2 regions of the Brevundimonas sp. FV1ye29L genome follow, and region 1 is predicted to be linked to the other one. Evidence: riboswitches for the same ligand, from Rfam matches in the RefSeq annotation. Region 1 holds a riboswitch; the other holds the start of a gene.

What was found. Region 1 has a riboswitch for cobalamin ahead of ACW17W_RS14850 (TonB-dependent receptor plug domain-containing protein). Riboswitches for the same ligand answer to the same signal wherever they lie in the genome.
Region 2: linked by a shared signal. The riboswitch ahead of ACW17W_RS12980 (ABC transporter substrate-binding protein) and the one ahead of ACW17W_RS14850 (TonB-dependent receptor plug domain-containing protein) in region 1 are both predicted to bind cobalamin.

The regions. Positions count from the first base shown of each region.
Region 1 is NZ_CM178730.1:3,007,602-3,022,999, forward strand. Features, by position in the region: gene pgi (glucose-6-phosphate isomerase) at 1-146, opposite strand, end outside; gene ACW17W_RS14795 (hypothetical protein) at 270-758, shown strand; gene ACW17W_RS14800 (protein-disulfide reductase DsbD family protein) at 786-3,011, opposite strand; gene ACW17W_RS14805 (OmpA family protein) at 3,075-3,539, opposite strand; gene ACW17W_RS14810 (YMGG-like glycine zipper-containing protein) at 3,649-3,996, opposite strand; gene ACW17W_RS14815 (hypothetical protein) at 4,159-4,527, shown strand; gene ACW17W_RS14820 (diacylglycerol/lipid kinase family protein) at 4,574-5,545, shown strand; gene ACW17W_RS14825 (metallophosphoesterase family protein) at 5,568-6,425, shown strand; gene ACW17W_RS14830 (DUF1328 domain-containing protein) at 6,534-6,710, opposite strand; gene ACW17W_RS14835 (hypothetical protein) at 6,900-7,316, opposite strand; gene ACW17W_RS14840 (glycine zipper domain-containing protein) at 7,316-7,693, opposite strand; gene ACW17W_RS14845 (aldo/keto reductase) at 7,894-8,832, shown strand; gene ACW17W_RS14850 (TonB-dependent receptor plug domain-containing protein) at 8,816-10,672, opposite strand; cobalamin riboswitch at 10,859-11,017, opposite strand; gene mutS (DNA mismatch repair protein MutS) at 11,128-13,836, shown strand; gene ACW17W_RS14860 (serine hydrolase domain-containing protein) at 13,953-15,383, opposite strand.
Region 2 is NZ_CM178730.1:2,635,051-2,650,448, reverse strand. Features, by position in the region: gene ACW17W_RS12995 (TonB-dependent receptor) at 1-2,535, shown strand, start outside; gene ACW17W_RS12990 (ABC transporter ATP-binding protein) at 2,644-3,432, opposite strand; gene ACW17W_RS12985 (FecCD family ABC transporter permease) at 3,429-4,406, opposite strand; gene ACW17W_RS12980 (ABC transporter substrate-binding protein) at 4,403-5,290, opposite strand; cobalamin riboswitch at 5,364-5,563, opposite strand; gene ACW17W_RS12975 (BlaI/MecI/CopY family transcriptional regulator) at 5,725-6,111, shown strand; gene ACW17W_RS12970 (M56 family metallopeptidase) at 6,111-7,919, shown strand; gene ACW17W_RS12965 (enoyl-CoA hydratase-related protein) at 8,008-8,796, opposite strand; gene ACW17W_RS12960 (OmpW/AlkL family protein) at 8,999-9,655, opposite strand; gene hemN (oxygen-independent coproporphyrinogen III oxidase) at 9,787-11,178, opposite strand; gene cydX (cytochrome bd-I oxidase subunit CydX) at 11,261-11,398, opposite strand; gene cydB (cytochrome d ubiquinol oxidase subunit II) at 11,436-12,584, opposite strand; gene ACW17W_RS12940 (cytochrome ubiquinol oxidase subunit I) at 12,613-14,196, opposite strand; gene cydD (thiol reductant ABC exporter subunit CydD) at 14,339-15,398, shown strand, end outside.

The sequences.
Region 1 (15,398 bases):
TTCGACAGGTCGAGGAACAGGCCCGCCGCCTCGACGCTCATTCGCGCCAGCCGGTCGGGGTCGGCGGCGAACTGATCGACGATCCGGGCCTCCGCGTCCGTCCCGGCGGCGGCGTCAAAGGCGGTCCAGTCGGCGGTCATCGGCATCTCCGGGGCAGTTGGGAGCGAGGTTCCGGAACAGGCTCCGAAACACGGTCAACGCATCGTTTACGGGTCAGGCCTATGCAGGTTCAATCCGGTATCGGGCCCTGTCGCCCGAAATGATCGAGAATGAGGTCTGTCATGTCCTGCGGCGCCGCACTGGCCATCGCCCTGATGATGAGCAACCCCGCTGTGGCCGAGGCCGCCGCCATCCCGCCCGCCGTAGCCGGAGCGCCGGTGTCGGTGGCGCGGGAGCCCCTCTTCGCGGATATCGTCAGCCAGTCGACTGCGCTCCGGGGTATTGTTGATCTGCAGATCCGTACGGGACTGGCTGAACGGTCCGATTATGCCACCAGTGAACAGTTTGCCCTGCTCCGACGTGGCGCGACGTCCCTCGCCGAACTGGACATGCAGGGACACCTGATCCTCAAGGAACGCGGCACGGACGGCGATCTGAAGTGCATCCTGCGCGGCATCTCCGAGGACATTCCGAAAAAGATCGCCGCCGTCGAGGCCGCCGCCACCCCCGCCCTGCGCGCCACGGCCATGGCCGAGCTGTCCTACCTGCTGAACGACAACGTCGAGGTCATCACCGCTCCGCCGCAACCCGAGGTGTAAGGCGCGGGAGGCCCCCCTTTCCCGTTCCTATCCGGGCGCCCGACGACCGGCGGCGCGGTCCAGCGCCTCGATGACCAGCCCCTCGGTCAGCAGCTGGGGCAGGATGCGGGGCTCAGGCTCGCCCGGGCTGTAGAGCAGATACAGGGGGACGCCCGAGCGGCCGTGACGGGCCAGTTCGGCGGCGATGGCCGGGTCGGGGCGGGTCCAGTCGGCCTTCAGATAGACGGCATCGGCCGCCTTCAACGCCTCGGCCGTGCGCGGGGAGGACAGGGCCGCCCCCTCATTGATCTTGCAGGTCACGCACCAGTCGGCGGTGAAATTGACCAGCACCGGCCGCCCCCCGGCCCGGGCGATCTGCACAGCCTCCGCCGACCAGGGGATTGAGGGAAGGGCGCCTGCGGCCGGCGGCGGCTCGACCGCGACCGGGGCCCGGGCGGCGATAACCCCGGCCCCCAGGGCCAGCCCCGTGACAGCCAGGGCGGCAAGGCCGACGACCGTCGCGCCGCGCCCGGCGGCCCGCGCCGACTGGAAGCGGCCGTAGAACCACAGGCCCAGGGCCAGCATCAGCCCGGCCGCCGCCAGAAGGATCAAAGGGGCGCGGCCGGTCTGGCGCTCGAACACCCAGGCCAGCCAAAGGGCGGCCCCGTACATCGGCAAGGACAGAAGGACCTTCAGCCGGGCCATCCACGGTCCGGGACGGGGCAGTCGCGCCATCAGCCGGGGCGACAGGCTGAGGGCCACATACGGCAGGGCCAGACCCAGACCCAGCATCAGGAAGACCGACAGGGCGGCGGGCCAGGGCATGATCAGGGCCGCCCCGAGCGCCGCCGCCATAAAGGGGGCGGTACAGGGCGCCGCCACCACCACCGCCAGCACCCCGGTGAAGAAGGCGCCGGCGCCTCCGGACAGACGCGACAGGGGGCCGGCGCCAGCCCCCTGCAACCCGGCGCCGACATGGAAGACGCCCGACAGGTTCAGGGCCGAGGCCAGAAGAATCAGCCCGAGGCTGACGACCACGGCCGGGGACTGGAGCTGGAAGCCCCAGCCGACGGCCTGCCCCGCCGCCTTGAGCGCCAGCAGAACCGCCGCCAGCCCGAGGAAGGCGATCAGCACCCCCGCCAGAAAGGCCAGACCGTCCCGCCGGGCCGCGCGCGGATCATGGGCCGTGCGCGCCAGCGACGCCGCCTTCATGGCCAGAATCGGAAAGACGCAGGGCATCAGGTTCAGGATCAGGCCGCCGATCAGGGCGAAAAGGGCCGTCCGCAGCAGACCGACCGCATCAAACGTCCCGGCCGTTCCTGTCGAGTTCTCATCCTCGACCAGGGCCCGGCCGCCGTCCGCCGCCGTCAGGGGCACGCCGTCCAGAGGCGGGCCCGGCGCCGCCGCAATCTCCCAGGCGCCCTGATCGGTGGCCAGAACGCCCGACAGGGGCTCAAGGTCGGCCGGAATCCCGCCCCGCCCGGGGGTCAGGACCAGGCTGATCCCGCCCGGCCCGGCCCGGCCGGTCTGGGGGGCCGCATGGTCGATCCGCCCGCCCTCGAATGGAAACAGAAAGGCGGAGGTCAGGTCCACGTCCGTCAGCGGCCCGCCCCTCGCGGTCAGGACCAGACGACCGTCGCGGGCGGTCAGCCGCGCCTCGATCGCCGCCGGACGGGGCGCGGTCTCGATGATTCCCCTGATGGCGGCGCCGTGACGGGGGGCCAGCGGCGCGGCGCCCGTCCGGATCGGCAGGTCCAGCCTCAGGGTCCGGGTTTCGGGCACGCACATCCGGTCGCTGCACACCAGAAACAGGGCCTGGACCACAAGCGGCAGGCTGCGACCGGGCGGCGCCGAGGCGGGGACCTCGATCGGCACGGGCAGATAGACCTCGCCCGAATATCCGTAGTTCATCAGGCTCATCAGCCGCTGCCACGTCGGCAGGGGCCAGACGATGGCCTCGGCCCGCACGCCCTGCGGCAGGGTCCAGTCGAGGGTGGTGGCGCCGCCGGAATCGCCGGGGTTGCGCCAGTAGGTGTGCCAGCCCGGCGCGATCTTCTGGCGAACGGCGACAATGGCCGTCGACCCGGCCGCGGCCCATTGGGACATCGGGACCAGTTCCGCCTCGATCCGCGTCTCGTCGCCGGGGGACGGCGCCGCCTGTGCCGGGGCGGCGGTGGATCGCGTCTGGGCGGACGCCGGGCCGGGGGTCAGACCGGAGGCCAGCCCGAAGAGGCAGAGCGTGAGGACCAGGAGGCGGTGGGAAAGGCTGGACACCCCCGTCCTATACCGGCCAAAGCCCTCCTGGGCCATTTCAGGCAGGGCGTATTTTGACGCAGCCTATCTCGGCGCGGCCTCGACCACGACCTCGGTCCGGCGGCGCAGGGGTTCGGCGATCCCGCCGGCGCCGGTGGCGCCCTGGTCGCCCTCGGCCTCGACGTCAAACACCGGCGCCGGCCACCCGTTTGCGGCCAGGGCCTCGGCGACGGACTGGGCCCGGCGTTGCGACAGGCTGAGATTGGCCGCCGACCCGCCGCGCGCATCGGCCAGACCCGTCACCTTGACCGAGGTAATGGCGCAGGACTGCAGGGCCGATGCCGTCAGGGCGATCGCCTGCCGCGCCGAGGGCGTCAGACCGGCCTGGCTGTCAGCGAAATAGATGTCGAACCTCTGGGTCGTGCAACTTGACGGCGCGGCGACCAGAGGAGCGTCGTTGCCCGCCATGCCGCCGCACCCGGCCAGCCCCAGCGCTGTCGCGACCAGCGCAACACCGGCCCCCGCCGTCTTCCGAATACCCAGCGTCATGATGATCCAACCCTCCAACCCGATTACCTGACCGCGCCACAAACCAGGGGCGGCCCGCCACCACGACGAGCCGCCCCGGAAGTCACAACGACCGGACGGCCGTCACCGATCAATAGCGACGCTGGCCGTTCTCCCAGTAGCACTCGCTCTGGCGACCATCATAGCAATAGTAGTAGCGGCCGGCGGAGTCGCGATAGCGCTGCTGGTTGTTGCGGTCCTGGTTCGACCCGCGGATCGCGCCCGCAGCGCCGCCCACGACAGCGCCGATGGCGGCGCCCGTGCCGGCGTTTCCGTCGCCGACGTTATTGCCGATGATGGCGCCGGCCACAGCGCCGATGCCGGCGCCGATCGCGCCCTGGCGTACCGCCTGGTTCGGGCCGGTGTTGCCATAGGGGTCTGTGGCGCAGGCCGAAGCGAGGAGGCCGGCGGCGCCGATAGCCAGAATTGCCTTGTTCATTGTGTTGTCCTTCATCCCGGAAAGGTCCGTGCGGCGGACCAGTGAGTTCGCCCCGTTGGCGAGAACGCTGGATTATAGTGCAGGTTCCCGTCCTATGCTCCGGGATAACGACGAAATCGGGATTCGCCGGCGTCGACATGGCGAAAACGACAGGGGTGTTCGATGCGCTTTTTACAACCGGTACGGATGGCGGAAGACACGCAGGGGCCCAGCTGGGCGCGCAGCCGGCGGCGCCGGCGGGCGAACGCCGGCCCCCTGATCGGCTTTCTGGTGACGCTTCTGGCCCTGTTCGGCGCCCTGACGGCGGTCATGGCGGTCAAGGAACGCTCGATCGGCCAGGGCGGGGCGGTCATCGATGGCTGGATCGCCCAGGGCGTCGCCCTGGTCCGCGAAAGCGCCGGCCAGGCGCCGGCGAAGGTCGAACCCGCCGCAGAATCGGCCGGGAACAAGGCCGAGGCGGCGGCCGGGACGACCGGCGCGGCTCTCACGGCCGGGGCCGAAAAGGCCGCTGACGGGCTGAAGGCGCAATAGTCAAGCCTGACCGGGAACGCAGCGGGTTGCGCGGCGTTCGACCCGCATGAGCGAAACGACACTCCTTGACCCTTCGGGACCCGCCTCCCCCGAGGGAGGCGACGGCGCGGCCGAAACCGGTGCGCATACGCTCACCCCTCACGTGGTCATCCATCGCATCGTGGTGCTGGTCAACGCCCTTTCCGGATCCGTGGGGCCGCGGGCGGTCGCTGATCTGGAGCGCATTCTCGCCGACTATCCCTGCGAGTCGGAAATCGTTTCGCTGGAAGGCGGGCGGTTCGACGAACAGATGGACGCGGCCCTCGCCTCGAAGCCCGACGTGCTGTTCGTTCTGGCCGGCGACGGCACAGCCCGGGCGGCGGCGTCGAAGGCCGGGCCCAAGGGGCCGCTGATCGCTCCCCTTCCCGGCGGCACGATGAACATGCTGCCCAAGGCGCTTTACGGGACGGCCGACTGGAAACTGGCCCTGCGCAACGCGCTGGAACACGGCGCGCCGCAGTTCGTGTCTGGCGGCCGGGTCGAGGGCGAGGCCTTCTATTGCGCCGCCATCCTGGGCGCCCCGGCCCTCTGGGCGCCGGCCCGCGAAGCGATCCGCACCGGCAAATTCTCCAAGGCCTGGACCTTTGGCCAGCGCGCCCTGAAGCGCGCCTTCACCGGACGGCTGCGGTATGCGCTGGACGGGGGCAAGGCGTCCAAGACCGAGGCCCTGGTCCTCATCAGCCCGATGATTTCGCGCGCGCTGGACGAGCCCATCGGACTTGAAGCGGCGGCCATGGATCCGCACGACGCCAGCCAGGCGTTCCGGCTGGCGGCCACGGCTCTTTTCAGTGACTGGCGCACCGACGCCTCGGTGACCACCCGACCTGCGCGCAGGATCGATGTCCGGGCACGGTCGAGGATACCCGCCGTGATCGACGGGGAGCCGATGCAGCTGCCGACCGGAACACAGGTCGTCTTCGTGCCCAAGGCCTTCCGCGCCCTTGCGCCCTTGCCGCCCGCAGCCGAAGACTCGGTGTGATGCAATTCAGGAGCCCTCGCGCGTGAGTTCAGGTCGGCTGCTCCAGTTTTCCGACGTGCATTTCGGTGTCGAGCACGGTCCGGCCTGCGCGGCCGCGCTCGATTATGCGCACGCCACCCCGAACGACCTGATCCTGATCACGGGCGATGTGACGCAAAAGGGGCTGCCCGCCGAATTTGCGGCAGCCGGGGCCTGGATCCGCGCCATGCCCGAACCTCGCTTTGTTATCGTCGGCAATCACGACGTGCCCTATTACAGCCTCGGCGCGCGCCTGTTCGCGCCGTGGAAAGCCTTCGAGGCTGCGACCGGTCATCCGGCCCATGACGGCGAATTCGTGCGCGACAATCTGATGGTGCGCGGCGTGACCACGGCGCGCGGCTGGCAGGCGCGGATGAACTGGTCCAAGGGCGTTATCGATCTGGACCAGACGCGCCGCGCGGCGACGGCCCTGAGACAGGCGCCGATCGGGGCCCTGCGCATCCTCGCCTGCCACCATCCGTTGATCGAGATGATCGGCGCTCCGATGACCGGCGATGTGCGGCGGGGCGAGGCGGCGGCGGCGATCTTCGCCGAGGCCGGGGTGGACCTGATCATGACCGGCCACACCCATATTCCGTTCGCCCTGCCGATCGACCTGTCGGATCGCTGTTCCTATGCCGTTGGCTGCGGAACCCTGTCGCATCGCGAGCGCGGAGCCCCCCCAGGTTTCAACCAGCTGGACTGGGACGATCACGAGGTCACGGTGACGGCCATGGCCTGGACCGGGTCGACGTTCGAGCCGTCACGGACCTGGCGGCTGCCCCGCCGCCAGGACACCCTCAACGCCGCCACAGCCCCCGATCCCGCCGCTCCCGGCGCGATGGAAAAAGCCGCCGTCTGACGGACCCGGCGCGGGCCATTCGCCGACGGCAGGTCCCATGGGGCCCGGCGCGAAAAGGCCGCGCCCCTGAAAGAAGCGCGGCCCGGATCCACAATGTCGGACGTGTGGCTAGATACGGGTTCCGCGCCCGCGCAGTCCGCCCATGACGAGGGAAACCACGAACAGGATCAGGGCGATAATGGCCACGAACTTGGCGATTTCCATCGACATTCCGGCGATGTTGCCGAAGCCTAGAACCGCCGCGACCAGGGCGATGACGAAGAAGATGATGGCCCAGCGCAGCATTGGATAACTCCCGAAAAGGTGATGAAATTCCGAAATCTGAATCTGCGCCCGGTGAGGGAACGCCTTGTCTGACAAACGCCGTGTCGTGAGCTCCGTTCCAGCAGGAGGCGGATCGCCGGACGATCAGAACGAAAACGGCCCGGATGACGGGGTCATCCGGGCCGCAGAGGGGTAGAAGGGCGGGACGCCTCAGCGCCGGCGACGGCCGTAGCCCCGACTTTCCATCCGCTTTTCTGTCACCATACTGGCGACGATGGCCGCCAGGGCCGGGTTGCGCACCAGAAAGAACAGCGCGCCCAGTCCCAGGCCGGCGCCGATCACCGGCCGGTCTCGCAGCAGGTGGACGGCGCGGCTCACGAGGCTGGCGGACTCGCCGTCCTCCTCATCGTCCTCATCAACGAGGCCGCCGTCCTTGAGGAAGACCAGAGCGATCACCGCCGCGACAAGGGCGAAAAGAGCGAAGGTTACGCCGGCGGCGCCCAGGGGCGGGAGCACCAGGGCCAAGGCATAAAAGACCGAGGCGCCGAAGGCGACAACCGCCACAAAGGCGGCGCCGGCGGCGGCGAAGCCCGCAACCAGCTTGCGGATCAGGCTCTTGCCGATCATCAGCGGCGACGACCGGCCAGCAGCAGGCCGAGCACCACGCCGACGCCCAGAGCAATGGCCGTGGACTGGACCGGACGCTCCTGCACCCGTTCGGTGATGTAGCGCTGGGCCTCGTCCAGACGCTCGGATGCGTCATCATAGTAGCCACGGCCGCGCTCACGCGCCTGACCGTAATACTCCCGGGCCCGCTCGCGGAGTTCCTCGGATTTTTCGCGCAGGGCGCTTTCGGCCTCAACGGCCTTGGCGCGGACGCGGGCTTCGGCCTCGGCCGCCTTTTCCTTCAGGCGCGCGGTTTCCTCGCGAGCGCCCACCTTAAGATCTTCCTTCAGGGTCTTGAGGTCGTTCTTGATGTCTTCGCGCGCTTTGGTCGTCGCCATGGTTGCGTACTCCTGAGTGGTCAGCTTGACCGTAAATAGGCCTCTGTGGCTGTCAACGCCACATGGCGCCGCCGGTTCCGCAAAGTCTTCGGCATTGCAACATCGCCGCACCCCGGATTTCAGCGCACACCGGTCGCCAAGTAAGGTTCTGTAAGCTTCCGGGTCAGCCTCCCTTAAGCTTTCCCGTGCAGGATAGTGGCGTGTTCCCGCCGCCCCCTCTTACCGTCTCCGGAAAGCTCGCCATTGCCGTGGTGACCTCGCCCGAGCGCGTCCAGGGATCGGTCCTCGCCGCCCCTTCCGGCGCCCGCGAGGAGTCGCTTCGGGCTCTGCTCCAGACCGCCGCCGATGCGAGTGCGGTCCTGGTGGCGACGCGGCCTGATGGCGATGTCGAACGTCTGCTGGGTCAGGCCTGGCCCTTTCCGAGCCCCTTCGCCGTGACGGTGCGCACCATCCCCCTGTCAGAAGGGGTGGACCGCGTCGAGGCGCGCGCACGCCGCTCGCTGGAACGAATGGGACTGCCGCGCGGCGAAGCCCTGCTGGTATCCAGCGCCGCCGACCTTGCGGGCGCCGAGGGCAGGGCCCTCTGGGACCGGATGCGGGCATTGAAGGACCGGGGGCTGTTCCGCAAGATCGGGTTCTGCGTGACGATGGAGGACGGGCCGCTGCTGCTCGCGCGTCGTTTCCAGCCGGACGTCATCCAGATGCCCTGCAACCTGCTGGACCAGCGACCGGTGACGGAAGGCGTTCTGTCCGACCTGGCCGGACTGGGCGTCCAGATTCACATCGGTTCGCCGTTCGCCGGCGGCCTGTTGTTCATGAGCGGCGACAGCCTGCCGTCGCACCTGTCCGAATACGCCGGAGATCTGTCGCGCACGCGACGTCGCCTGGCCGAGGCGCGGGTGGACCCGATGCAGGCGGCGCTCGCCTTCGCCCTGGGGCTGCCGCCGGCGACGGCCGTGGTCGCCAGCGTCGCCTCGGCCGCCGAACTGCGGGCCATGCTGGCGGCGGCCAACGCCCCCCGGCCCGTTCTGGACTGGGAGGCGCTGGCCCTGCCGCAACCTGCGGCCCTGTCACGGGCGATGCACGGATCAGGCGCATCGGCGCACGACGACGTCTACCGGATCAGTAGCGCAGCCTGATTCCGATATAGCCAGAGCGGCCGGGCTCACCGTAGCCAAGCACCTGCTGATACCGCTCGTCCGCCAGGTTCTCGATCCGGGCGGTCAGGGCCACCTCGTCCGTCAGCCGGAAGGCGCCGTTCAGATTGGCCGTGACAAAGCCCTCGCGCATCCGCGAGGCAGCCGAGTTGCTGTCCGGCTGATCGCCTTCCGCCCGGATCGTCAGGGCCCCCGACAGGCGGTCTCCGCTCCAGCCCAGGGTCGCCGACCCGGAATGCTCCGACACCCGCGCCAGCGGCCGGTCGTTGCTCTCGTCCCGGGCGTCGGTCCAGGCGTAGGCGAGGGTCAGGTCGAAACCGCCACCCAGACGCGCCCGCGCTTCCAGCTCCACCCCGTCCGTGCCGGTCTCGGCGATGTTGACGTAATAGCTGTCGAAGGTCGTCGAGACAGACACATAGGTGATCTGTTCCCCGACATTCAGGCGATAGAGGGTCGCCCGGCCCGTCAGCCGGCCATCGGTCGAGGCCCAGCCGATCGCCGCCTCGACGCTGTCGGCCGTCTCGGGCCGCAGCACCGGAAAGGGGGTCGACGAATAGCAGAAGTCGCACACCGCCTGGCTGATCGACGGCGCCTTGAAACCCGTGCCGTAAGCGCCCGACAGGATGAAGCCGCGCCCCAGCTCATAAGCCGCCGAGATACGTCCGGTCGTCTCGGCCCCGAAATCGTCCGTGTCGTCCCAACGCAGGGCGCCGGACAGGTGCAGACGCTCCGTGGCGTCCCAGTTGGCGACGCCGAACACCGAGGTCGCGCCCAGCGCCTCCGACAGGCCTGACGACAGGCTGCCGGCGGTATCCTCACGCTCGACGCCGAAGGCATAGGCCAGGCGATCGGACAGGGCCGCCCCGTCTGCCTGCCAGCGCCAGACCTGACGATCGGCTTCGAACTGCGACGGATAGTCGGATACGGTCTCCCGGCGGATATCCGAGGCCGAGACACTGATCTGGTGGTTCAGCGACAGGACGTTGAAGCGCGCCCGGGCGAAGCCGGACCACTGGTTGCTTTCGGTCGTGTCGGGGGTGTCGGCCAGGGCCCAGGTCGGGGCCGGGAAGCCGTCGATGTCGGCCTCGCTCCTCGACCAGCGCGCGGCGCCGTCCAGGGTCAGGCCGCCGGTGAAGGCGTAGCGGCCCCTGGCGCCCAGGGTGGTGTTCTGGAAACCGTCGGCCTCGGCAGCCCCATCGGCCTCGTCTGCGGCCGATATCCCGTCCGTGTTGAAACGCGAGACCCAGGCGCCGAAGGCGTAGGTTTCATGGGCGGTCCCGACCGCCAGACGGCCGCGCAGGGTGCTGAAACTGCCCGCCTCGGCCTCGGCCCGCAGGCCGTCGACCTCGCGGGTGGTGAAGGCGATCACCCCGCCGATGGCGTCCGACCCCCACAGCGACGACTGCGGCCCCGACAGGACCTCGATCCGCTCGATATCGCCCAGTTCGAAGCCGGAGAAGTCAAAGGCGCCGTTGATCTCGGCCGGATCGTTGACCGGCACGCCGTCGACCAGGACCAGGGTCTTGCCCGGCGTGGCGCCCCGTATCCGGACCTGGGCGACCCCTCCGAAAGCCCCTGTACGCACCACCGACAGGCCGGGCACATCGGCCAGGATGTCGGCGGCGAAGACGGCGCCGCGCTGTTCGAGGGTCGCCGCGTCGATGACGCGGGCGCCGGGGGTTTCCGCGACGATGGCGGGCAGGCGGGCGGCGGTGACGATGACGTCGTCAACCTCGACCGGGTCCTCAGCCTGTCGGGCGTGGGCCGCAGAGGCGGTGAACACGGCCAGACAGGCCGTGGACGTGCAGAGATAACGCTTCATGGAGCGTGTTCCTTGTCGGTCCGGGCGACAGCGCGCGCCGGGACGTGAAAGCGACCAATCCGCCCTGACGGGGGTCAGGACGGCGCAGAGATCGGGTCGCTTCGACGGAACATCCCTGCGGTCAGCAGGGGGCAGGCCCCACGCCTCTGTCTGGTCCCGGACAGCGGACGAGCGACGGGGGCGGCCAGGTCTCCTGGCTTGCGGTTCGCGAAGGCCGGGACCTTCATCAGCCCGCCGCCCTCGCCTTCCCGCTTTCGCAGTGGCGCCGGGATCGCTCCCGGACCGGACGACGGACCTCGCCGTCTACAGTTGCGGGCACAGCCGCGGCGTCTGACCGCGTTCCCTTAACCGCCTGATCGCCGATTTCGCAGATGCGAAGCGGGACGGCAAGGCCCGGCGGCCGACCGGACGAATCGCTTGAGCCGCCCGGCCCGATCCGTCACCTTGCGCGCTTCATGAACGCCCCCGTCGTCCATCCCCCGGCCCTTGAAGGCGTGACCCCCCTCGCGGGAGGCGTGACCCCCGTCATGGGCCAGTATCTGGCGGCCAAGGCGGCGCAGCCGGATGCCGTCGTCTTCTTCCGCATGGGCGACTTCTACGAACTCTTCTTCAAGGATGCGGAGGTCGCCTCGGCCGCCCTGGGCATCGCCCTGACCAAACGGGGCAAGCACCAGGGCGAGGACATCCCCATGGCCGGGGTGCCGGTCCATGCCCTCGACGGCTATCTGGCGCGGCTGATCCGGCTGGGCCACCGGGTGGCGATCTGCGAACAGATCGAGACTCCCGCCGAGGCGAAGAAACGCGGCTCCAAATCCATCGTGGCGCGCGACATCGTGCGGGTGGTGACGCCCGGCACCCTGACCGAGGACACCCTGCTGGACGCGCGCGGGGCCAACCGGCTGGCGGCGGTGGCGGTCCGGCGCGGGCGGGCGGCGGTGGCGGTGGTCGAGCTGTCGGCCGGAGCGGTGGACAGCGTCGCCTGCGACCTGCGCGACCTCGGCGCGGCCCTGGCGGCGTTCCGGCCGTCGGAGGTGCTGGTCACCGACAAACTCTATTCCGACGCGGAGGTGCGCCCCGCGCTCGACGGCTCGGGCGGACTGGTCCAGGCCCTGGCCTCGGCGGTGGCGGAGCCCGGCGCGGCGCGGACCCGGGTCGAGCGGCTGTACGGCGTGGCCTCGCTGGATGGTTTCGGCGCCTTCGAGGAGGCCGAGGTCTCCGCGCTCGGCCTGATCGCCGCCTATCTGGAAACCACCCAGGCCGGACGCATTCCGGCCCTGTCGCCGCCGCGCCGGTCAGGCGAGAGCGGCTTCCTCGCCATCGACCCGGCGACCCGCGCCAGCCTGGAGATCGACCGCAGCCAGAGGGGCGAGCGCGAGGGCAGTCTGCTGCACGCCCTCGACCGCACCGTCACCTCGGGCGGGGCCCGGGCCCTGGCCGAGCGGGTGTCGCGGCCCCTGCGCGATCCGGCGGCGATCAACGCCGGGCTCGACGCCGTCGAATGGCTGCTGGAACGGCGCGATCTGAGGCGGGATCTGCGGGACGCCCTGCGCACCTCGGCCGATGTGGCCCGGGCCGTGTCGCGGCTGGCCCTGGGCCGGGGCGGGCCGCGCGATCTGGCGGCGATCCGGTCGGGCCTGACCACGGCCGAGGTTATCGGCGGGTTGTTCCTGTCGGCCGGACATCCGGTCGGCGATCCGCTGAACCCGCCGCCGGCGCGGCTGACCGCCTGTCTGGATCGGCTGGAGACGGGCGCCGGGGTGGGACGTCTGCTGGCCGATCTGATCGCCGGTCTGGTCGACGAGCCGCCGCATCTGGCCCGCGACGGCGGTCTTGTCCGCCCCGGCTTCCGCCCCGAACTGGACGAGGCCCTGCGGCTGCGCGACGACAGCCGCCGCGTCGTGGCCGAGCTGGAGGCCCGGGCCGTGGCCGACAGCGGCGTGCCGTTCAAGGTGCGCCACAACGCCGTGCTCGGCTATTTCCTCGAGACTACGGCCAAACACGCCGAGCCTCTGCTGCGGGCCGGGCCGGAAACGCCCTTCATCCATCGTCAGACCCTGGCCAGTCAGGTCCGGTTCACCACCGTCGAACTGTCCGAGCTGGACGCCAAGATCAGCCAGGCGGGCCACCGCGCCCTGGCCATGGAGGGCGAGACCTTCGAGGGCTGGCGCGCCGAGGTCCAGCGGCTGGCCGGCCCGTTGCAGGGTCTGGCCGAGGCCCTGGCCGAACTGGACGCTGCGGCGGCCCTGGCCGAATGGGCCGAACAGGTCGGGGCGGTGCGGCCTGTGGTCGATGACAGCCGCGTCTTCGAGGTGCGCGCCGGGCGCCATCCGGTGGTCGAGGCGGCGGTCAAGGCGGCGGGCGATCCCTTCACCCCCAACGACTGCCGGCTGGACGGCGCGGGTTCGGACTGCGCCCGCCTGTCGATCGTCACCGGACCGAACATGGCGGGTAAGTCCACCTTCCTGCGCCAGAACGCGCTTCTGGTGGTGCTGGCCCAGGCCGGTTGTTTCGTGCCCGCCGCCGCCATGCGGCTGGGCGTCGTCGACCGGCTGTTCAGCCGCGTGGGAGCCGGGGACGATCTGGCGCGCGGCCGCTCCACCTTCATGATGGAGATGGTCGAGACCGCCGCCATCCTGACCCAGGCCACCGACCGCAGCTTTGTGGTGCTGGACGAGATCGGCCGCGGCACGGCCACCTATGACGGCCTGGCCATCGCCTGGGCCGTGGCCGAGGCCCTGCACGAGACCAACCGGGCCCGCACCCTGTTCGCCACCCACTATCACGAGCTGGCGCGGCTGGAGGAGCGGCTGGCCCACGTCTGCAACCTGTCGATGAAGGCGCGGGAGTGGAACGGCGATCTGGTCTTCCTGCATGAGGCGACCCCCGGCGCGGCCGACCGCTCCTATGGCGTGCAGGTGGCGCGTCTGGCCGGGGTGCCCGGCGCTGTGGTGGCCCGCGCCGCCTCGGTGCTGGAGCGGCTGGAGGCCGAAAAGTCCGCTCACGGACGACTCGACGACCTGCCCCTGTTCGCCGTGGCCGACCCGCCCGCCGCGCCGGCCGGACCCTCGCCCCTCGATCGGGCCGTCGCGGACATAGACCCGGATGCGCTCAGCCCGCGCGAGGCGCTGGAAGCCCTCTACCGGCTCAAGGCGCTGAAGGCCTGAGGCCGGTCCCGGGTTTCACCCCGTCGTGAAAGCGGACGGCGGGAACGTCGGCTATGGGTGGGAAGCGGACAAGGCTTCCGGCCGTCACCCGCCGGCAGGCTCGGGCTATGGCGTCGCTATGAGGCTGCCGTCGGACGACGGGGTGATACCTTGCCGCTGTAGAACACGCCAAGCCTGAACACCGCCCACAGTATGCCCGTCACGGCCGTCGCAGCCAGCAGCAGGGCAAGGTCGGGGCTGTAGAGGGCGAGGGTGCCGATCGAGACGCCGAACAGCTGCGGGATGAGCCATACCGAGACCCAGGCCAGGGCGAGGGTCATCAGCAGGGGAAACCACAGGCTGAAGGCGCCGAACACGCCGGACTTGGCGCGCAGGCCGGTTCGGCGAAACCATGCCAGACCGGCACCGGTCACGAACAGAACGGGCAGGAGGGCAAAGGTCAGGAACAGGGACTTTCGACCCCCGCTGCCCCCGCCGTCGTCGGCCTCGCGGCCGAGGGCTCTCGCACTGACGCCGCTGAAGAGTGCCGCGTTTTCGCCGAATCCCATGCCGCTGTTCGCATTGACGAGGATGATGACGCCGCGCTTCTGTGCCGGCGACAGGACCGCCAGGGTCTCGACCCCGGGCGTGAGGCCGGAATGATAGGCACCGCCGTTTTCGGCGTCGATGGACCATCCAAGGCCATAAAAGGGAGACGCGGGGCTGGCCGGGCGCAGCATGACGGCTTTGCCCTCGGCGCTGATGACGTCGTCCTGCCCGTTCATCATGGTCGACAGATAGAGCGCCATGTCCGACGCCGAGGAGACGACGCCTCCGGCCGATGCGTTGGCGCGATTCGTGCGGCTGTCCCGGATCGGGCGTTTGGACCCGAACCAGGGCAGATGTCCGACCGCCAGGGAGTCATGACGCGCCCCGTCGGAGACGAAGCTGTCGTCCATGCCGATCGGTTCCAGAATCCGGGCTTCGACGTAGCGGGCATAATCCTGTCCGCTCACCGCTTCGATGACGGCCCCCAGTATCTGGTAGTTCGCGTTTGAATATTGCCAGCGCGCATCGGGGGCGTGCGCCGGAGTCCATCGGGCGATGCGCGCGACCTGACGCTGGAGCTCATCGCCTGTCGGGGTCCTGTCAAAGTCGATGTCGTTGCCCTGCCGCGTTGAGAAGCCGCTGGTGTGGCTGAGCAATTGCCGGATCGTGATGGCCCTGGACGGGCGGCCCCGAAAGACAGCGAGATATTGTGAGACCGGTGCGTCCAGATCGACGGTCCCGGCCTCGACCAGCTGCATCACCGCCATGGCGGTAAAGCTCTTTGAGACAGAGCCGATCAGGAACGGCGTATCGGGCGTCACAGGCCTGTCGCTGCCGATCAGGATCTCGCCCCGCGCGCCCGATGCAATCTCGCCGTCCTCAACCACGGCCCAGGCGATGCCCGGCGCGCCCGACAGCGGCAGTTCTGTCGCGATGAAAGCGTCTATCGGGTCGGTGGCAATGCGCGCCTGTGCTGCGGTTGCCAGACCGATTGCGAGTAAGGCCCAAATGAACCGCATGCGTCATCCCCCCCC
Region 2 (15,398 bases), 370 kb from region 1:
ATCGCCGAGTCGCTGGGCCGTCTGCCCGGCCTGGCCACCCAGCGTCTGGACGGGCGTTCGCAACAACTGTCGATCCGCGGTCTGGGTCCGGACTACACCACCGCCCTGCTGAACGGCCGCGAACAGGTTACGACCGGCGACAACCGCGGCGTCGAGTTCGACCAGTATCCGTCGGAACTGCTGTCCAGCGTGGTGGTCTACAAGACCCCGGACGCGGCTCTGATCGGTCAGGGTCTGGCCGGCACGGTTGACCTGCGCACCATTCGCCCCCTGACCTATGGCCGTCGCGCCCTCGTCGCCAACTACCGCCACGAGATCAACGACATCGGCGCCCTTAACTCGGGCACGACGGATCAGGGCGATCGCTACACCCTGTCCTATATCGACCAGTTCGCGGACGGCACGATCGGCGTGGCCCTGGGCTATGCCCATATGTCCTCGCCCTACCAGTCCGAGCGGTTCAACGCCTGGGGCTATCCGAACTATTCGGACGGCAATCTGCTGACCGGCGGCGTGAAGCCCTATGTCATGTCGTCGGAGCTGGAGCGCGACGGCTATATGGGCGTGCTGGAATGGCGGCCGAACGACCGCTTCCACACCGCTCTGGACGTCTTCTATTCGAAGTTCGAGAACACCCAGACCCTGCGCGGCATCGAATTCCCGCTGGCCTGGGGCGGTTCATCCGGCGCCTGCCCGGGCTCGCTGGCGGTCTGCCGCCCCGGCCCGTCGCTGCGTCCCGGCTATACGGTCGAGAACGGCCTGATCGTCGCCGGCACCTGGGACAACATCAAGGGCGTGGTCCGCAACGACCTGAACAAGCGCGACAGCGAGATCACCTCGATCGGCTGGAACGCCGAGTTCGTGGCCAATGACGACTGGACCTTCGGTCTGGACCTCAACTACTCCAAGGTCGAGCGTCAGGACATCATCCTGGAGACCAACGCCGGCACCGGCCGCAACGTCGCCGGCGCCCTCGACACCCTGGGCTTCCGCCTGACCGACGACGGCGTGACCGAATTCACCAGCCTGCTGAACTATGCCGACCCGAACCTGATCCGCATCACCAGCCCGCAGGGCTGGGGCGGCGACGTCATTCCGGGCGGTCAGGTCGGCTATATGAACACCCCGTCGATCACCGACGAGATCCAGGCGGTTCGCCTGACCGCCCGGCGCGAGCTGCACCAGAGCCCGTTCAGCGCCATCACCTATGGCTTCAACTACACCGAGCGCCAGAAGACCTTTGTCAACGACCAGTTCTATCTGGGCGTCCCGGGCGGCGGAGACCTGACCATCCCGTCGCAGTACCTCCTGGCGCCGACGGACCTCGGCTATCTCGGGATTTCGCAGGTCATCAGCTATGACGCCCTGGGTGTGGTCAACAGCGGCGCCCTGAGCCTGGTCCGCAACCCGAACGCGGATGTGCTTGCGGGCAACTGGGAGGTCACCGAAAAGGTCTCGACCGCCTATATCAAGGCCGACATCGACCATAGCCTGTTCGGCCTGCCGCTGACCGGCAACGTCGGCATGCAGTATGTCTATACTGACCAGAGCTCCGACGGCTTCTCGGCCCGCCAGACCGGCCCGGGCGTCGCGGAAACCATCGCGGTGTCGGGCGGCACGGACTATGTCGAGCTTCTGCCCAGCGCCAACTTCATTCTGGAAGTGGGAGACGACCTGTTCACCCGCTTCGCCGTGGCCCGGACCCTGGCCCGCCCGCGCATGGACGACATGCGCGCCTCGCGGAACTACAACTACAATCCGTCATTCGCGGCCTCGACCGACATCAACCGTTCGCCCTGGGGCGGCGGCGGCGGCAACCCCGAGCTGAAGCCCTTCGTCGCCGACGTGGCCGACATCTCGATCGAGAAATATTTCGCCAATCGTCGCGGCTACGTCTCCCTGGCCGGCTTCTACAAACATCTCGAAAGCTATGTTTACAGCCGCAACCAGCTGTTCGACTTCACCGGCTATCCGATCGGCGTGGTCTCTGTGACCAACCCGGAGCCGGTGCTGCGTCAGGGCCTCCTGAACGCCGCCGACAATGGCGACGGCGGCTGGATCCGCGGCCTGGAGTTCTCGGTGTCGACGCCGTTCGAGATCTTCCACCCGGCGCTGGAGGGCTTCGGCATGCAGTTCAGCGCCTCCCAGACCGAGAGCGAGGTCCAGCCCGATCCCGCCCAGGCCCCGACCGCCATGCCGGGCCTGTCCGAGACCGTCGTCAACGGCAGCCTCTATTTTGAGCGCGCCGGCTTCCAGGCCCGCGTCTCGGGCCGCTATCGCTCTGACTATCTCGGCGAGGTCGCCGGCTTCGGCAACGGCCGCACCCTGCGTTCCGTCGCGGCGGAAACCGTGGTCGACGCCCAGATCGGCTATGAGTTCCGCTCCGGCCCGATCGAGGGTCTGTCGGTGGTCGCCCAGGTCAACAACCTGACCGACGAGCCGTTCAAGACGTTCGAAAATGGCGACGAGCGCCGGACGATCGACTTCCAGCGCTATGGCCGCACCTATGCGGTCGGGGTGAGCTACAAGTTCTGATCTCTTCCTGAACGACGGCGCGTCCCGTCCTCCCCGACGCGCCGTCCCAAACTGCGCCGCCTGTCCCCACGACAGGCGGCGTTTTTCTTGTTTGACGGTGTGGGTCGGTCAGCCCGTCCGGCCAAGGATGTCGACCATTGGCCCCGCCGGGGTCGCCACGACGGACGCCTCGATGCTGAAGGCCCGGCGCAGGACGTCGGGCGTCAGGGCCTCACCCGGCGCCGCGTCGGCCAGAATGGCGCCCTGCGACAGGACAAGGACACGGTCGCCAAGGCGCAGGGCCAGGGTCAGGTCGTGAAGGGTCAGGATGACGCCCATTCCCCTGTCGGCCAGTGTCCTGAACAGGGCGGCCGCGTCCAGCTGATGCGCGGGATCGAGACCGGTCAGGGGCTCGTCGGCGATCAGCCATTCCGGCTCCCCCGCCAGGGCGCGGGCGATCAGGACGCGCGCCCGTTCGCCGCCGGACAGGGTGGGCACGAGACGATCGGCGAAGGCGACGACATCCGTGGTCGCCATGGCGCGGTCGACGGCGGCGTCATCGGCGGCGGTCAGGCCCATGGCGCCCGTAAACGGGGTGCGGCCGAGGCTGACGAGCGTCCGCACGGTCACCGGCCATGCGATCTCCGGCGTCTGCGGCAGGAAGGCCAGGCGCCGTGCGCGCTCGCGGGGACGCAGACTGTCCAAAGGCTGGCCGTCCAGGGCCGCAAGGCCGGACGTGGGCTTGAGCAGCCCGGCGAGGGACGAGACGAGGGTGGACTTGCCCGCGCCATTGGGGCCGACGATGACGGTGATCTGCCCGGGCGACAGCGACAGGGTCACGCCGTCGAGAATCGCGCGGCCGTCCAGGGTGACGCCCAGGCCGGACGCCGAGAGACCGGCGGAACTGCGCCCGGTCATGACAGGCGGCTCCGGTCGCGCAGCAGGACGATCAGGAAGAAGGGCGCGCCGACAGCCGCCATGGCCACACCCAACCGGATCTCGACCGCCGCCGGGACCAGCCGGACGACAATGTCGGCCGCGAGGGTCACCACCGCCCCGCCGATGGCGCTCGGGATCAGCAGGGCGCCGGGGCGGGCCCCGACCAAGGGCCGGATCAGGTGTGGGGTGACCAGTCCGACAAAGCCGATGACGCCGGTCACCGCCACCGCCGCCCCGGCCGCCAGACCGACGCCGCTGGCCAGAAGCGCGCGCGTCCGGGACATCGACACCCCCAGCGACCGCGCGCCGGCCTCGCCCAGCGTCAGGGCGTCCAGCGCCGGGCCTGTCGTCAGCAACAGGCCGCAGCCAAGCAGGATGAAGGGCAGGGCCAGCCGGACCTCCTCGAAACTGCGATCGGCCAGCGATCCCATCAGCCAGTTGACGATCTCGGCCAACGCCCAGGGATTGGGGGCCAGGCTGAGGGCCAGCGACACCCCGGCTCCGGCAATGATGTTCAGCACCGCGCCCGCCAGAATGAAGCCGACGAGGCTTGACCCTTTTCCTGACAGGGCCAGCAGGACGCCGACGCCCAGCAGGGCCCCGACCATGGCGGCGGCCGGCTGCATCCACGGGCTGATGACAGTGGCGCCATAGTAGAGGGCGATCACGGCCCCCAGCGCCGCCGTTGAGGAGACGCCCAGCACTCCGGGGTCGGCCAGCGGATTGCGCGTATAGCCCTGAAGCGCCGCTCCCGAGAGGCCCAGCGCGGCGCCGACCAGAACCGCCAGACAGGCGCGGGGCAGGCGCAGCTCGAAGATGATGGCCCAGCGCGGATCGAGGTCGGGTGCGGTCCAGGCGCTGAACGGGACCCAGACGGGTCCGGCTATCAGGCTGAGGCCGAACAGCAGGATCAGGGCGCCGGCCAGTAACGGATAGAGGAGGGCGGACCTCATGTCCGGGCCTCCAGTACGCTGCGCCGGGCGGCGGCGAGGGTGCGGGCGCTCTGCATCAACACCGGCCCGCCGCAGAACAGCAGCCGTTCGGGAAAGACCGCGCGGCGCATGCGGGACGACAGCCGGGCGAGAGCCGGATGCTCCATGGTCCGCTCGGCCCAGCCGGGCGAGCCGGGGAAGGGGGCGCCGGTCAGCAGAAGTTCGGGCGGATCGGCGATGAGCCGCTCCAGCGGCACGGCCATGGAGCCGCTCAGCCCATAGCGGGCGGCGGCGTTCACCAGTCCGGCGCGGCGCATCATCTCGTCCATCAATGTGCCGGGGCCCGAGGCGAAGCCGCCGGGCATGAAGACGAGGGCGGACACGGGGCGGTCGCCGGGACGGGCTGCGGTCTGGGCCAGGGTCGTCTGGATGGAGCGGACCAGGGCCTCGCCCCGCTCCGGGCGGCCGACAAGGCCGGCGATCCGACGGATCTGGGCCAGGCTGGCGGCGACGCTGTCGGGCACATCGAAGCGTTCGGCGCGAATGCCGACGCGCGCGAGGGCCGATGCGACCCGGTCGCCGCCCCAGCGGTCGGCCAGGACCAGGTCAGGCGACAGGGCCAGCACCTCCTCGGTCGTCCCCCGCGTGAACGGCAGGGTTCGGGCCTGATCGGCGATGGTTGAGCCGTAGCGATCGCGCGAATAGCGGCTCAACGCCGCGATCTGGTCCCGGTCGGCGACCCGGATCAGGATCACGTCGAGACAGGGATTGAGGGAGACGATGCGGCGCGGCCGGGCAGCGGCGAGGGCGACTGCAGGGCTGAAGGCGATGGCCGCCGCGCCGGCCAGCACCGCGCGGCGACGGGGCGGAGGCGCGGGTTCGGATTCAGGCAGCGGCGGCGGCATTGGCGGACCTCGAGCGACAGACGGACGTCGTCGGTCGGGCGAACCCGCTCCTTCCGACGCACCCCGGCCGGACGAAGGACGACCGCGACGGGCAGGTCTCCTGACTCACGGGTCAACACCGGAGCGTCGCCTTCCCGGACCGGGGTCCAGTGGCTGATGACGCGGGCTCGCCGCCTACAGTTGCGGGGGCAGTCCGGGCATTTCCACCCGAGTTCCCTTTTCATCCCCGACGCCGATAGCCTGCGGCGGAGAACCTGTCGCACTGCCAGCGTTAGTCGAGGATGCAGACGGGGGCAATGCAGGGGGCGTTGGCGGGGCGGAATGGCGGCTTGGCCGCCCGCAACCTCGTCGACGACCGGCAGTTGGGCGCGACGGTTGACGCTGGTAAGTTACAATTGTAGCGTCTGCATGACGTCCAACGTGAGACCTGCATCATGGCCGAACCCACTGCTCCCAGCGAGACCGAACTGGACCTGCTGAAATGCTTCTGGCGCGACGGCGATCTGTCGGCGCGCGAGGTTCAGAGCCGGATCGCGGGCGACCTGGGCTGGTCTTCCTCGACGACGCGGACGGTGCTGGAGCGGATGCGGGCCAAGGGTCTGCTGACCCGGCGCGACGTGCACGGGATGGCGGTCTATGCCACGGCCCAGCCCAAGACAGCGGTGATCGGCGGGCTGATGAAGCGGCTGGGCGCCCTGCTGGATATCGACGGCCCCCTTCCCGCGGCGGCCTTTTCGGGCAGCCAGATTCTGGATGCGGACGACATCGCCGAGCTTGAGGCGGTGCTGGCGGCGCCCGACGCCGATCGGGAGAGCCGCTAATGGGCGCCCCCGAGCTTCTGGCCCTGTCGATGGGCCTGTCCGTGGTCGTGGCGGCCCTCGGCTGGGCGGGGGGACGGGGGGTAGAGCGATTGACCGCCGACCCCCGGGTAAGGGACCGGATCTGGGCCGCAGCCCTGATCCTGCCGGCCCTGCCGCCGCTGGCGGTCGGCCTGCTGCTGCTGACGCCCGCCCCGGTGCGCGAGATCGCGACCGCCCCCGCCGCTCCGACGACAGAGCTGGCCATGGCGCCGGTCGAGTTCGTGGCTGCGGCGCCGTCGGCCGGTCTGGCCTTCGACGCGACCGGGATCGCCTGGGCCCTGCTGGCTGTGGCGTTGTTGCTGACCCTCGGACGGTTGGCGGCGCTGGCCCTGCGCGCCCGCCGACTGGTCCGGATTCTCGCTCGAACGGAAACGCCGGGACCGGGCGTGACGGCGTTGGTCGAGGCCGCCGCCCGCGATCTCGCCATGCTCCCGCCGCTTGTCGGGATCAGCACGGCAGCCCCCGAGGCGCTGCTGGCCGGTCTGGGCCGCGCGCGGCTGATCCTGCCCGCTGGGCTGGTCGCCCCGTCGGCGGACCCGGCGGCGACCCGCGCCATGATCGCTCACGAGCTGGCGCACCTGAAGCGCGGCGACCATCACGCCCTCTGGCTGGAAGAGATTCTGCTGGCCCTGCTGGCCGCCAATCCCCTGATGCCTGTGTTGCGCGCCCGTCGCGCCGCCGCCCGCGAGGAGGCCTGCGACGCCCTGGCCCTGACCGGCGCCGCCCCGGAAGCCCGCCGGGCCTATGCCCGTTCCCTGATCGAAGCCTTGCGGAGCCGCGCCGCTTCGCAAGCCTCTGGCGGCCTGCCCGCCCTGACCTTCACCGGCGCCGGGAGGACCACCGCCATGAAACGTTTGAGAGCCGTACTGAACCCCGCGCCGGCCGCCGGTCGTCTCACCCGCCGCCTGACCCTAGCTGCCGGTGCTCTGGCCGGCGGGCTGGTCTTCGCGGGCTCCGTCGCCTTGGCGGGCCAGAGAGAAGCGTCCAACCCGCTGATCATCAATATGGACGGCGACATGACCGCCGCTGGGCAGCACTGGGATATGATAAACGCCGCCATTGACCCGGTGCTCAAAGCCGCATGGCCGGGCGCCTGCGGCTACAGCCTTACCCCGGCCGATGAACTGACCATCCACCTTCAGCGCTGTGACGGATCGGACTCGCCCGATCTGCAGGTGCTGGCCTTGCAGCGGCTCGACCCGGTGGCCTCACCGCGCGAGGCGTTCGAGGCGGTGAAAGCCGCCTGCGACGCCGGGGGGCAGGTGATCATCGACTACCGACTGGAGGGCGCCAGAGGTTCAAAGGCCGTGCCTTGCGACAAACCGGCCCGGGCCCCGGTTCCGACCCGCGTGCTGGATCTCGCCATAGTCTATGATGGTGTCGCGCCCCGGCCCGGCGATCGACTGCATGTCACCCTGCTGCGCGACCAAGGGGGAGAGGTGGAACTGAACCATGTCATTGGCCTGCCGGCTATCGCGCCACAAGGCTTGCGAACCAGAACCTCGGAGGACTTCTTGATGATTGGCCGCACGCCCCGGCTGCGGGCAATTTTGATCTCAAGCGATGGGGTCGTGCACGCGGTCTCCCGGCCCGTGACCCGCCCTATGAGCCTGGGAGAAGACACTGCGAGGACCGAAATCGTGCTGGAGCCAGGCTCAGCTGAAGCAATCAGCGACTCGGCGGGCTGGAGAAAGGTCCAGAGGCTGCGCGCTGCCGGCTTTAGCGCCGAACAGGCTTGGCGCGTCGGGGCTGAACCCGAAGGTCGATAAAAGCCTCCGCCAGACGGATGCGGGCTCCGAGGGAGACAGCCGGACGCCCCGTCTGCCCCCGCCCCCCACAGTGTAGAACGCTACAGACCTATTTCCCCGTGAACACCGGCTTCCGCTTCTCGACGAAGGCGGCCATCCCTTCCTTCTGATCCTCGAAGGCGAACAGGGAGTGGAACAGGCGGCGTTCGAACTGGACCCCCTGGGTCAGGGTGGTCTCCAGGGCGGCGTTGACCATCTCCTTGTTGGCCATGACGGCCAGAGGGCTCTGGCTGGCGATCTTCGCGGCGATCTTGCGGACCTCGTCCAGCAGGGTCTCGTGCGGGAAGACGCGGCTGGCGAGGCCCGAGGTCAAGGCCTCGGCCGCGTCCATCATCCGGGCGGTCAGGACCATGTCCATGGCCCTGGACTTGCCGACCAGACGGGTCAGGCGCTGTGAGCCGCCGATACCGGGGGCGACGCCCAGATTGATCTCGGGCTGGCCGAATTTCGCCCTGTCCGACGCCACGATGAAGTCGCACAGCATGGCCAGTTCGCACCCGCCGCCCAGGGCGAAACCGTTGACGGCGGCGATGATCGGCTTCCTGAACCGGGTGATCCGGTCATGGCCGAGGGCGAAGAAGTTGCCCTTGTACATGTCGGCATAGGACTGGTCCGACATCTCCTTGATATCGGCGCCGGCGGCGAAGGCCTTGTCGCCCGACCCGGTCAGGATCAGGCAGCGCACCGTGTCATCGTGCTCGACCGCGTCGAGGAAGGCGGCGATGTCGGCGAACAGGGCCGAGTTCAGCGCGTTCAGGGCCTCGGGCCGGTTCAGGGTGACGATCGCATAGCCGTCGGCGTGGCGCTCGATCAGCAGATTGGCATAGGTGTCGGCCATGGGCTCGCTCCGGGACTGGGACGGGACGGGCATAGACCGGCCGTCGCCGAACGCAAAGCGGGCGGCCCCGCGATTTCGCGGGACCGCCCCAAGGTGGCGAGCCGCCGGGGTGGGAGTGTGGCGGCTCTGGCGACCGGAGAGGCCCAGGGGCGGCTCGACACGACCCTGAACCGTCTTCTCCCGTCGTTTCAGCGGAGCGGGATCAGAACTTGCGACCCACGCCGATGGAGATGACCCAGGGGTCCAGGTCGACGTCGCTCTTCAGGGCGCCGTTGTTGATCGAGGCGTCGGTGTCGAACCACACCTTCTTGACGTCGACGTTCAGGCTCCAGGGGCCGGTCAGGCCGATGTCCGCGCCCGCCTGGGCGGCGTAGCCGATGCCATTGTCCAGATCGACCTTGAAGCCGTTCCGGTCGTCGCCGCCGTAGAAGATCATGGCGTTGATGCCGGCGCCGACATAGGGGCTGAACTTGCCGCCGGTCAGGGGACGGTACTGGACGGTGACCACCGGCGGCAGGACCCAGGTCTCGTGAACCGCGACGTCGGTCGCGCCGCCCTGGGCGCGGATTTCGTGGCGGGTCGTGCCGAGGATGCCCTCGACCGCCCAGTGGTCGGTAAGAAAGTAGGTGAAGCCGAGGGTCGGCATGGTGCTGTCGCCCACATCGACGTGCAGGCCGCTCGCCACTCCGGCGGCCGTCGTCACGGCGGCGTCCGTTCCGGACGACACATTGCTGACCCGGCCGGTGACGATCCAGTCGCCGGCCTTGGGCGCGGTCCATTCGGCGGAGGTCTGGGCCAGGGCCGGGCTGGCGAGGGCGGCCGTCGCGGCGGCGACCAGGAAGAGAGTTTTGGCTTTCATCGTTCGCATCCCCGACGCCGTGGCGCGCTACGTGCGGCCGTCTGCGGCGTCATGGGCACTGGAATGCGCCCGGCATGCCTGTTCAGCTTTGATCCATCTCAAATCTATGGCGAAATCTGCAGCGGTCGTGCTCAGACCACGCGGGCATGGCGTTTTTCGTCCTGCCCCGCACGCGCCTGCGCCAGCGGGTCGAAGGCGGCGCAAACGGCGCGCACAAAGGGTCGCCCGCGGGGCGTCACAGTCAGGCGGCCCGCCATGTCGATCAGGATCAGTCCGTCCTCGACGAAGGGCTGGAGCCGTGCCGACAGATCGCCCAGCGCCGCCGCCGCCGGGCCATGACGGCGTATCAGTTCCGGGGTGTCGAGGGCGAGGTCGCACATCAGCCGCTCGATGGCCTCGCCGATCAGACGGTCGCGGTCGCTGAGGGCGACGCCCCGCACCGCAGCCAGCCGGCCGGAGGCGATGGCGGCGCGCCAGTCCCGCTCCACCGCCGTGTTCTGGACATGGCCCAGAGGGGTGCGGCTGATGGCCGAGGCGCCCAGGCCGATCAGGGTCGGGGCCTCGTCGGTGACATAGCCCTGGAAATTCCGGCGCAGGCGGCCTGCCCTCCGGGCGGCGGCGAGGCTGTCATGGGGCAGGGCGAAATGGTCGAGGCCGACGGCCGTCCAGCCGCGGGAGTCCAGAAAGGCCTCGGCGGCGCGGGCCTGGGCGAACCGGATCTCCGCCCCGGGCAGGTCCTCGTCGTGGATCAGCCTCTGATGGGACTTCATCCACGGCACATGGGCGTAGCCGAACAGGGCCAGACGCTCGGGCCGCAGTGTCGTCACCGCCTCAAGCGTCCCGACCATCTCGGCCACGCCCTGGAGCGGCAGGCCGTACATGAGGTCGAGGTTGATCGAAACCACGCCCTGCGCGCGCAGGGCCTGGACCGCGTGCTCGATCGAGGCGAAGGACTCCGGCCGGTTCACCGCCGCCTGGACCCTGGGCGACAGGTCCTGGACGCCCAGGCTGGCGCGGGTCAGGCCGATCCGGCCGCAGGCGGCGATGAAGTCGTCGGTGAGGACCTCGGGGTCCATCTCCATGGCGATCTCCGCCACGGGGCTGAGATCAAACCGGGCGGCCAGACCGTCGAACAGGCGAGTCAGGTCGTCGGGGGACAGCATATTGGGCGTGCCGCCGCCGAAATGGATCGAGGCGACGGGGATCGGGCGACCGGCGGCGGCGCGGACCAGATCCGCCTCGGCCAGCAGCAGGTCGACATAGGCGCTGATCGTGTCGGCGCGGTTCATCGCCCGGGTGTTGCAGCCGCAGTACCAGCACAGCCGTTTGCAGAAGGGGATGTGCACATACAGGGAGGCGGCGGGCCTCAGGGGCACACGGGCCAGCCAGTCGGCCCATTGGCCCGCCCCGACCTCGGGCGTGAACTGCGCCGCCGTCGGATAGGAGGTGTAGCGGGGCGCGTGGGCGTCGTACCGGGCGATCAGGTCGGCCACGTCAGCCGTGTCGGAAAGGGGATCGGTCATCCGGCGTCTCTGCGTCGTGTGGAAAAAGCGAGGGGCCGGGGAAGGTTTCCCCGGCCCCCCTTGGGCGCTGGCCCGGTGAGCGTCAGTCCTCGGGATCGGCGTCGGGCCGGGACAGGCCTGTATCGCCCTCATCAAACAGCCGGAACTCGTGCCAGAGACCGTTCAGGACGCCGAACCCGACGGCGAGGCTTACGCCGAGAATCCACGTAAAATACCACATGGGAAAGTTCCTTTCGTTGCCGACAGCGGCGGCGGATTCAGTAGAGGTCGGGGTTGGTCTTGAACTGGCCGGTCGAGGCCCGGCCCCACAACACCTTGTAGACCCAGGACGTGTACAGCAGGACCAGCGGCAGGAAGATCAGGGTCACGACCAGCATGACGAACAGGGTCAGATGGCTGGAGGAGGCGTTCCAGACCGTCAGGCTGGACTGCGGATCGATCGAGCTGGGCAGGATGAAGGGGAACATCGACAATCCGACCGTGGAGATGATGCCGGTTGCGGACAGGGAAGAACCGCTGAAGGCCAGGGCCGCCGACCGCTTCCACAGCCCCAGAAGGGCGAGGCAGGCCCCGACGAAGCCGAGGGCGGGGGCGATCACCATCCAGGGATAGCGGCCGTAGTTGGCCAGCCAGGCGCCCGGCGTCGCCTCTACTGCGGTGCGCAGCGGGTTGGAGACGCCGTTGCCGTCCGTCACGCCGACGATGCTGAAGCCCAGTCCGCCAAAGGCGACATACAGGCCCCCGGCTGCGAACAGGACGATCGACAGGATCCCCGCGATGGTCCCGAAGCGGCGGGCGCGATCGACCACCGGACCCAGCTCGGCCTTGACCGACAACCAGGCCGCGCCGTGAAGCACCAGCATGGCGACCGACAGCAGGCCGCTCAGCAGGGCGAACGGGGTGAACAGACCCAGCAGATGGCCCTCATAGAAGGAGCGCAAATCGGTATCGAGCCGGAACGGGGCGCCGAGCAGGACATTGCCGACCGCCACCCCGAAGACCAGGGCCGGGACGAAGCCGCCCACGAACAGGCCCCAGTCCCAGAACGACCGCCAGGCCTTTCCGGGCCGCTTGGAGCGGTATTTGAACGAGACCGGCCGCATGATCAGGGCGGCCAGCACCAGGAACATGGCCAGGTAGAAGCCCGAGAAGCTGACGGCATAGACGAACGGCCAGGCCGCGAAGATCGCGCCGCCGCCGAGGATGAACCAGACCTGGTTGCCTTCCCAGGTGGCGCCCACGGTGTTGATCGCCATGCGGCGTTCCTCATCCGTGCGGGCGACGAAGGGGAGCAGGGCCCCGACGCCGAGATCAAACCCGTCGGTCAGGGTGAAGCCGATCAGCAGCACGCCCAGAAGGGCCCACCAGATCAGCCTGAGGGTGGCGAAGTCGAGAGGGAGTTCCATAAGCGGATGTCCTGAGGAATCTGGAGGCTTAGGCGACCGCGGGAGCGGGCGTCGACGGGGCGTTGGAAGAGACGGGCCCGGGCTCGCCGAACGCCTCCTGTTCCGCGAAGGGGCCCTTCTTGATGGTGTGCAGGATCAGCCCGACCTCGACCACGGCCAGGGCGCCGTAGAGCAGGGTGAAGCCGATGATCGTGGCCCACAGCTGGGGCACGGTCAGGGACGAGGCCCCGAGGAAGGTCGGCAGCACGCCTTCGACGGCCCAGGGCTGACGGCCCACCTCGGCCACGACCCAGCCCACCTCGGCCGCGAGCCACGGCAGGGGCATGGCGAGAACCGCCAGCCACAGGAACCAGCGCGTCTCATGCTTGCGCAGGGTCACCAGGATGAAGGCCGTGGCGAACAGGGCGATCATGGCGAAGCCGATGCCGGCCATGATGCGGAAGGTCCAGAACATCACGGGGACATTCGGCACCGTGTCCCAGGCGGCCTTGCGGATCTGTTCCGGGGTGGCCATGCGCGGGTCGGCGACATAGCGCTTCAGCATCAGGCCGTAGCCCAGGTCGTTGCGGTGGGTCTCGAAGGCGGCGCGAGCGGCGGCGTCGGTTGGATCGGCCTTGATCCGCTCCAGGGCGTCATAGGCGTATTTGCCGGATTCGATCCGCGTCTCGGAGATGGCCACCAGGGGCAGGATGCCCTCGACCTGGCCGGTCAGGCTGCGCGTGGCGATCAGGCCCATGACCCATGGCATCTTGATCTCGCCGTGGGTCTTCTGCGCCGCCATGTCGGGCATGCCGATCAGGGTCAGGGCGGCGGGCGCGGGCTCGGTGTGCCACATGGCCTCGATGGCCGCGAGCTTCATCTTCTGGTTGTCGGTCAGGGCATAGCCCGACTCATCGCCCAGGACCACAACCGAGAGGGACGAGGCCAGGCCGAAGGCGGCCGCGACGGCCATCGAACGCTTGGCGAAGCCCTTGTGCCTGCCCTTGAGCAGATAGAAGGCCGAGACGCCCAGCACAAAGACCGAGGCGATGACATAGCCGGCCGAGACGGTGTGGACGAACTTGGCCTGGGCCACCGGGTTGAAGATCACGGCCATGAAGTCCGTCACCTCCATCCGCATCGTGTCCGGATTGAAGGCGGACCCGACCGGGTTCTGCATCCAGCCGTTGGCGATGAGGATCCACACGGCCGACAGGTTGGTGCCCAGCGCGACCATGAAGGTCACGAACAGGTGGGCGTGAGGCTTCAGCTTTTCCCAGCCGAAGAACATCAGGCCGACGAAGGTGGCCTCCAGGAAGAAGGCCATCAGGCCCTCAATGGCCAGGGGGGCGCCGAAAATGTCGCCGACGTAGTGGCTGTAGTAGCTCCAGTTCATCCCGAACTCGAACTCCATGGTGATGCCGGTGGCGACGCCGAGCACGAAGTTGATGCCGAACAGCGTTCCCCAGAATCTGGTGATGGTTCGCCAGATCGGCCGCCGGGTCATCACATAGATCGACTCCATGATGACCAGCATGAAGCTCAGGCCGAGCGTCAGCGGTACGAAGAGGAAGTGATAGAGGGCCGTCAGTGCGAACTGAAGGCGGGACAGGTCGACGACCGCTAGGTCGATCATGGCATGGCTCCGGAACGGCCGGTCCAGGGGAACCGGCAATGGTGGAGGTCTAGGCCCCGGGCCGTCACCCCTCATTGATCTGGGTCAAGGCCTGCGTTCACACCCGCGCCTAGGAGTGGTCCATGATCGGCGAAATCCCATGACCTTCCTGACCCTTGAACGGCCGTTCGAGGCGCGGGCCTGGCTGAAAACGGCGGGCGATGTCGCCCGGAGAGAACAGCTGCGCGCCTCGGTGCTGACCGTGGCGGACATCGGTCCCGCAATCGCCTTCGCCGCCGGGCTGGCGCTGTCGATCGCCGCCCTGACGCAGGGCGCGGTTCCACAGGCCCTGGGCTGGATCGCCCTCGCCATGGCGGCTCTGGTCGTCCGCGGCGTGCTGGCCCGGAGCGCGGCCGATGGAGGGATTTCGGCGGCGCTGAAGGTCAAGGGGCGTGTGCGTCGCGCCGTGCTGGTCGACCTGTTCACAGGCCGCCGCACCGCCGCTGCCGGGATGAGCGGCGCCGCCGAGGGCGTCGAGGCGCTGGAAGGCTACTATTCCCGTTTCGCCACCGCGCGGACGGCGGCCATGGTCGTCCCCGTCATCGCCATCGCCGTGGTCGCTGTGGCCAGCCCGGTGACGGCCGGCATCCTGTTGTTCACCCTGTTCGTCTTCGCCATCGGCATGGCGCTGGCGGGAATGGCGGCGGCGGAGGAGAGCCGGCGCCAGTTCGCCGCGCTGGAACGCTTGTCAGGCCTGTTCCTGGATCGGGTCCGGAGCCTGCCGGCCATCCTCGCCTTCCAGGCGGAGGACCGCACGGCCCAAACCGTGGCCCGGGCGTCGGACGAGCTGGGGCGACGCACCGGCAAGGTGCTCAAGATCGCTTTCCTTTCGTCGGGTGTCCTTGAGTTCTTCGGGGCCCTGTCTGTGGCCCTCGTCGCCGTCTACTGCGGGTTCAATCTTCTGAGACTGCTGCCCTTTCCCGTGCCGGAGCAGCTGGATCTGGCGCGCGCCTTCTTTGTGCTGGCCATGGCCCCCGAGGTCTATGCCCCGATGCGGCGGCTGGCGGCGGCCTATCACGACCGTCAGGCGGCCGAGGCGGCGGCGCCCCGGCTGGCCACCGGGGGCGTTTCCGCCGGGTTCCCGTCGTCACGGGTTCCGGAGCGCATCCTGCTGACCGACGCGCCGGCGATCCGTTTCCGGCAGGCCTCGGTCACCTGGG